DNA from 3 places in the Pseudomonas berkeleyensis genome. Region 1 is predicted to be linked to each of the others. Evidence: predicted binding sites of a transcription regulator. Region 1 holds the regulator's gene; each other region holds the start of a gene.
What was found. Region 1 encodes sigma-54, which starts transcription at its own class of promoters, with help from an activator protein. Its sites were predicted from a motif close to ANTGGCATNNANNTTGCTNT; they were not measured.
Positions count from the first base shown of each region.

Region 2: a site for sigma-54 is predicted at 796-815, ahead of glnK (P-II family nitrogen regulator). Genes of this name have one in related genera too.
Region 3: a site for sigma-54 is predicted at 949-968, ahead of glnA (glutamate--ammonia ligase). Genes of this name have one in related genera too.

Region 1 is NZ_CP059139.1:4,603,760-4,605,961, reverse strand. It holds gene hpf (ribosome hibernation-promoting factor, HPF/YfiA family) at 1-33, opposite strand, end outside; gene HS968_RS21340 (RNA polymerase factor sigma-54) at 127-1,623, opposite strand; gene lptB (LPS export ABC transporter ATP-binding protein) at 1,760-2,202, opposite strand, start outside.
Region 2 is NZ_CP059139.1:336,794-338,995, forward strand. It holds gene HS968_RS01565 (YifB family Mg chelatase-like AAA ATPase) at 1-238, opposite strand, end outside; gene HS968_RS01570 (accessory factor UbiK family protein) at 346-603, opposite strand; gene glnK (P-II family nitrogen regulator) at 1,012-1,350, shown strand; gene HS968_RS01580 (ammonium transporter) at 1,395-2,202, shown strand, end outside.
Region 3 is NZ_CP059139.1:5,013,564-5,015,765, reverse strand. It holds gene glnA (glutamate--ammonia ligase) at 1-854, opposite strand, end outside; gene thiI (tRNA uracil 4-sulfurtransferase ThiI) at 1,184-2,202, shown strand, end outside.

The DNA.
Region 1 (2,202 bases):
ATCCAGCTGATGTCCACTGATGTTGACTTGCATACCGCTTTCTCCTTGTTGCCTTGTGTAAGAGACGGATTCCATGAGAATCCGCCACCGGAACACGTTGGCTTGGAGGCAGGTCGCCTCCTTGGCCTACATCAGTCGCTTGCGTTCGCTGGAGGGCGCTATACCGAGGGATTCACGGTATTTGGCAACCGTCCTGCGGGCGACTTGGATGCCTTGTGCCTCCAGTAAACCAGCGATCTTGCTGTCGCTCAACGGCTTTTTCGCGTTTTCTGCTGCAACCAGTTTTTTGATGATCGCGCGGATCGCGGTGGACGAGCATTCACCGCCTTCGGAGGTGCTGACGTGGCTGGAGAAGAAATATTTCAGCTCGTAAATACCACGCGGGGTATGCATGAATTTCTGCGTGGTAACGCGTGAAATGGTCGACTCGTGCATGCCTACCGCTTCGGCGATGTCATGCAGTACCAGCGGTTTCATCGCCTCGTCGCCGTAGTCGAGGAAGCCGCGCTGGTGCTCGACGATCTGCGTGGCGACCTTCATCAGGGTTTCGTTGCGGCTCTGCAGGCTCTTGATGAACCAGCGTGCTTCCTGCAACTGGTTGCGCATGAAGGTGTTGTCGGCGCTGGAGTCGGCGCGTTTGACGAAGCCGGCATACTGCGGGTTGACGCGCAGGCGTGGCATGGCTTCCTGATTCAGCTCAACCAGCCAGCGGTCGTTGTGCTTGCGCACGATGACGTCCGGCACGACGTATTCCGGTTCGCTGGATTCGATCTGCGAACCCGGGCGTGGGTTGAGGCGCTGGATCAGGTCGATGACCTGCTTGAGCTCGTCTTCCTTGAGCTTCATGCGCCGCAGCAACTGGGCATAGTCACGGCTGCCGAGCACTTCCAGGTAGTCGCTGACCACCCGCTGGGTTTCGTTCAGCCACGGGGTGTTGGCAGGCAGCTGGCGCAGTTGCAGCAGCAGGCACTCACGCAGGTCGCGGGCACCGATGCCCGCTGGCTCGAACTGCTGGATGCGGTGCAGCACCACTTCCACTTCGTCGAGTTCGATATCCAGCTCGGGGTCGAAGGATTCGGTGACTTCCTCGAGGGTTTCCTCCAGGTAGCCATCGTTGTTGATGCAGTCGATCAGGGTGGCAGCGATCAGCCGATCCTTGTCCGACATGGGCGCCAGGTTGAGTTGCCAGAGCAGGTGGCTTTGCAGGCTTTCACCGCTGGAGGTGCGGGTGGTGAAATCCCACTCATCGTCGTCATTGCTCGGCAGGCTGCTGGCGCTGGTCTGGTAAATGTCTTCCCAGGCGGTATCGACCGGCAACTCGTTGGGAATACGCTCGCCCCAATCGCCTTCTTCCAGGTTGTCCACTGTCGGAGCGGTTTCCTGGTAACTCTCTTCCTTGCTCTGGGTAGCGGGCGTTGCGCTTTCGGCGCCGTCGGCCATCGGGTCGCTATTGTCGAAGTCGTCGCCTTCTTCCTGGCGCTCGAGCATGGGGTTGGACTCCAGCGCCTCCTGGATTTCCTGTTGCAGATCCAGGGTGGACAGTTGGAGGAGGCGGATAGCCTGTTGCAGCTGAGGGGTCATCGTCAGCTGCTGGCCCATCTTGAGGACTAGCGATGGTTTCATTGCAGACCTTAATTTACCGGCGAGTTACGCCTTCCACATCAGGGCGCCGAAGCGCCGCCAGGAAGCAAATTATATGCCTGATGTTGTCGATTTTGCCTAGGGGTTGCCATATTTCTGTAGTGAAATACTCGCAGACCTACAGGCGGAACTCGTGCCCCAGGTAAACCTCTTTCACCGTCTGGTTGGCGAGGATGGTCTCGGCATCGCCTTCGGCGATCAGTTGACCGTCGTTGACGATGTAAGCCGTTTCGCAGATATCCAGGGTTTCGCGCACATTGTGATCGGTGATCAGGATGCCGATGCCCTTGGTCTTGAGGTGATGGATGATCTGCTTGATGTCGCCCACGGAGATCGGGTCGACACCTGCGAAGGGTTCGTCGAGCAGGATGAACTTGGGATTGGTCGCCAGGGCGCGGGCGATTTCCACACGGCGGCGTTCACCGCCGGACAGGCTCATGCCGAGGCTATCGGCAATGTGGTGGATGTGGAATTCCTGCAGCAGGCTTTCCAACTCCGCCTGACGGCCGGCGCGATCAAGATCCTTGCGCGTCTCGAGAATGGCCATGATGTTGTCGGCCA
Region 2 (2,202 bases), 1.4 Mb from region 1:
GACCGCCGTCTTTCGGCAGATCAGCCGGCGCCAGATTCAATGTGATGCGTTTGCTGGGAAACTCGAAAGCGGCATTGAGGATGGCGCTGCGCACGCGATCCTTGCTTTCCTTGACCGCCGTTTCCGGCAGGCCGACCAGCGTCAGGGATGGCAGGCCGTTGGCCAGGTGCGCTTCGACGGTAACGGCCGGTGCTTCGACGCCGACCTGGGCGCGGCTATGGACGATTGCCAGGGACATGATCACTCCTTGATCAAGTAGGGTGCAGTGCCTGTAGGAGCGGCTGGGCGGCATTCCGCTTCAGCCGCGAAGCCTGTTCGCGGCTGAAGCCGCTCCTACAACAAACCTTAGTCTGCTGCGGTGAGCTTGGCTTCCAGTTCGGCGACCTTGGCCTCCAGCGCCTCGAGGCGGGCGCGGGTGCGGGCCAGAACCACCATCTGGCTATCGAACTCATCCCGGCTGACCAGATCGAGTTTGCTGAAACCACTCTGCAGCAGGGCCTTGAACTGGGCTTCCAGTTCGGCGCGAGGAAGTGGGCTGTCGCCACTGAACAGGCGCGAGGCGTGGCTACTGAGGGTGTCGAGCAGAGCTTTGGGCGGGAGCATGGGTAGGTTCCAGATACAGACGGCGGGCAGTGTAGCACGCAGGCGAAAACCGAGGCCTGGCACTGCGGTGCACGGTTTTTGAGCGTGCGCGGATGGCTCGATGCACCAACTCTGTGCGTAGTTTCTATTATGAATGCTCGGTCACATCCTCGGCACCAGCGCAAAGTCCTGAAACATCAGGCTTTTGATGTAGCTGGCAAGCTTTCTGCTTAGCCCCTGGTGACGCATGCACCGATGCAGTACCGGTGCGTCAGGCGAAGCGTGGGGAGTGTTTCGCCAGGAGCGGTTGATGGATGTCGACCACGCCAGCTAGGGCGGTCGGTGCATTACAAAAGCCGGACACTGCGCTTAGACTTGTCGAGGGCTGAGAATTCCTGGGGCAAGTCAACCTAATACGGGAGAGAGTTCATGAAGCTAGTCACTGCCATCATCAAGCCGTTCAAGCTGGACGACGTCCGCGAGTCGCTGTCGGAAATCGGCGTGCAAGGCATCACCGTTACCGAAGTCAAAGGCTTCGGTCGCCAGAAAGGTCACACCGAGCTGTATCGCGGTGCTGAATACGTTGTCGACTTCCTGCCCAAGGTGAAGATCGACGTGGCCATCGCTGACGACCAACTGGATCGCGTCATCGAGGCCATCACCAAGGCTGCCAACACCGGCAAGATCGGTGACGGCAAGATTTTCGTGGTCAACCTGGAGCAGGCGATTCGCATCCGTACCGGCGAAACCGATACCGACGCGATCTAAGCCCAACGCCGCCCCACCCCCAGAATCGTCCCAGGAGTTAAATCATGACTCTGCGAAAAATCGCAGGGCTTGGAGCCCTTTTGTCTCTGCTTTCCCCCGGCCTAGCCATGGCTGAGGAAGCGACGCTGAATTCCGGTGACACAGCTTGGATGCTGACCGCCACCGCGCTGGTTCTGTTCATGACCATTCCGGGCCTGGCCCTGTTCTACGCTGGCATGGTGCGTTCCAAGAACGTCCTGTCGGTGATGATGCAGTGCTTCGCCATTACCGCTCTGATGAGCATCCTGTGGTTCGCCTACGGCTACAGCCTGGCCTTCGACACCACCGGAATGGAAGCTGGCGTCACCAACTTCAGTTCCTTCGTGGGCGGCCTGGGCAACATGTTCCTGGGTAATCTGACCAAGGAATCGTTGACGGCGGCGTTCCCGGAAAGCGTGTTCGTCACCTTCCAGATGACTTTCGCCATCATCACTCCGGCCCTGATCGTCGGCGCCTTCGCTGAGCGCATGAAGTTCTCCGCGATGCTGGTGTTCATGGCCGTCTGGTTCACCCTGGTCTATGCACCGATCGCCCACATGGTTTGGGGCGGCGATGGTGCTCTGATGTGGGACTGGGGCGTACTCGACTTCGCCGGTGGCACCGTGGTGCACATCAATGCCGGTATCGCCGGCCTGGTGGCCTGCATCATGCTCGGCAAGCGCAAGGGTTACCCGAGCGTGGCCATGGCGCCGCACAACCTCGGCTACACCCTGATCGGTGCTGCGATGCTGTGGGTCGGCTGGTTCGGCTTCAACGCCGGCTCCGCTGCAGCCGCTGACGGCACCGCTGGCATGGCCATGCTGGTTACCCAGA
Region 3 (2,202 bases), 410 kb from region 1:
TCGCCAGCGAAGGTGTTCTTGCCGTCTTTGGAGATCGACATGTGCACGTGCATACCCGAACCGTTGTCGCCGTACAGCGGCTTCGGCATGAAGGTCGCGGTCTTGCCGTAGGCGTCGGCTACGTTGTGCACGCAGTACTTCAGGGTCTGAACTTCGTCAGCCTTGGCGACCAGGGTGTTGAACTTCACACCGATTTCGTTTTGGCCAGCGGTGGCCACTTCGTGGTGGTGAACTTCGACGACCAGACCCATTTCTTCCATGGCGTTGCACATGGCAGTACGGATTTCGTGGTCGTGGTCGCACGGCGGAACCGGGAAGTAACCGCCTTTGACGGCCGGACGGTGGCCTTTGTTGCCGCCTTCGATGTCGGCGTCGGTGTTCCAGGAACCTTGCTCGGAGAAGATCTTGAACATGGAACCGGAGATATCGGACTTGAACTTCACTTCGTCGAAGATGAAGAACTCAGGCTCCGGGCCGACGAATACGGTGTCACCGATACCGGTGGACTTCAGGAACTCTTCAGCGCGCTTGGCGATGGAGCGCGGGTCGCGATCGTAGCCTTGCATGGTGCTCGGCTCGATGATGTCGCAGACGATGATCAGGGTCGGCTCTTCGGTGAACGGATCCAGTACGGAGGTCTCGTCGACCGGCAGCAGGATCATGTCGGAGGCTTCGATGCCTTTCCAGCCATGGATGGACGAACCGTCGAACATCTTGCCGTGCTCGAAGAAGTCTTCGTCCAGGGCGTCACGGGCCGGCATGGTCACGTGGTGCTGCTTGCCCTTGGTGTCGGTGAAGCGCAGGTCTACCCACTTCACGTCGTGTTCTTTGATCAGTTGAACAGCCTTAGACATGTTGTCCTCCAGGTGGAAAAGGCTCTTATCGATAAGCCTTGAAGATGCGGTGAAGCCCGGCGGGATAGTCCTTCAGGGCGACCTGCCTCACAAGGGAGCAAATTGCATGCCAGTGCCCTGTAATGGGCAGAGTGCCCGAAACTCAGGCGTTCCGCTGCTTGCGGCGGTTTTTCAGGAGGATATTTGCACCATTAAGGTGCTGTTAAATGCGGGCGCGCATGTTTTTGGTGCGTAGAGCTGAGGTCGCAGTATTTTTGGTCAAAGCTTGAGCAATTTCCGCTATAATCCGCGCCCCTGTTTTTTCGTCCCGTCGAGCGGGCGCTCTATTCATGAAGCTGATCGTCAAAGTTTTCCCGGAAATCACCATCAAGAGCCGCCCGGTGCGCAAGCAGTTCATCCGCCAGTTGGGGAAGAACATTCGCTCCGTGCTGCGCGATCTCGACCCTGAGTTGAAGGTCACGGGTGTTTGGGACAACCTCGAGGTGGAAACGCTGGTCGACGATCCCAAGCTGCTCGCCGAAATGACCGAGCGCCTGCGCTGCACACCGGGCATCGGCCTGTTCCTCGAAGTGAACGAGTACCCGTTGGGCGACCTGGACGACATCACCGAACACTGCAAGCGTCATTACGCCGATCAGTTGCCGGGCAAGATCTTCGCCGTGCGCTGCAAACGTGGCGGTAAGCAGTCGTTCAGCTCCATGGATGTCGAGCGCCATGTCGGCAGCCGTCTGCGTCTGGAGTGCGGCGCCGCCGGCATCGACCTGAAGAAGCCGGAAGTCGAAGTGCGCATGGAGATTCGCGACCAGCGCCTGTTCGTCGTGCACCATCGCCATGAAGGTCTCGGCGGTTACCCGCTGGGCTCGCTGGAGCAGACCCTGGTCTTGATGAGCGGTGGCTTCGATTCCACCGTCGCCGCCTACCAGATGATGCGTCGCGGCCTGGTTACTCACTTCTGCTTCTTCAACCTCGGCGGCCGTGCCCACGAGTTGGGTGTAATGGAAGTGGCCCACTATCTATGGCAGAAGTTCGGTCGCTCGCAGCGCGTGCTGTTCGTCAGCGTGCCGTTTGAGGAAGTGGTCGGCGAGATCCTCGGTAAGGTCGATAACAGCCAGATGGGCGTTATTCTCAAACGCATGATGTTGCGCGCCGCTACCCGTGTTGCCGAGCGCCTGGAGATCGAAGCGCTGGTGACCGGCGAGGCGATCAGCCAGGTGTCGAGCCAGACGCTGACCAACCTCGCGGTGATCGACTCGGCCACCGACATGCTGGTGATGCGTCCGCTGATCGCCAGCCATAAGCAGGACATCATCGACACCGCCACGCAGATCGGCACCGCCGAGTTTGCCAA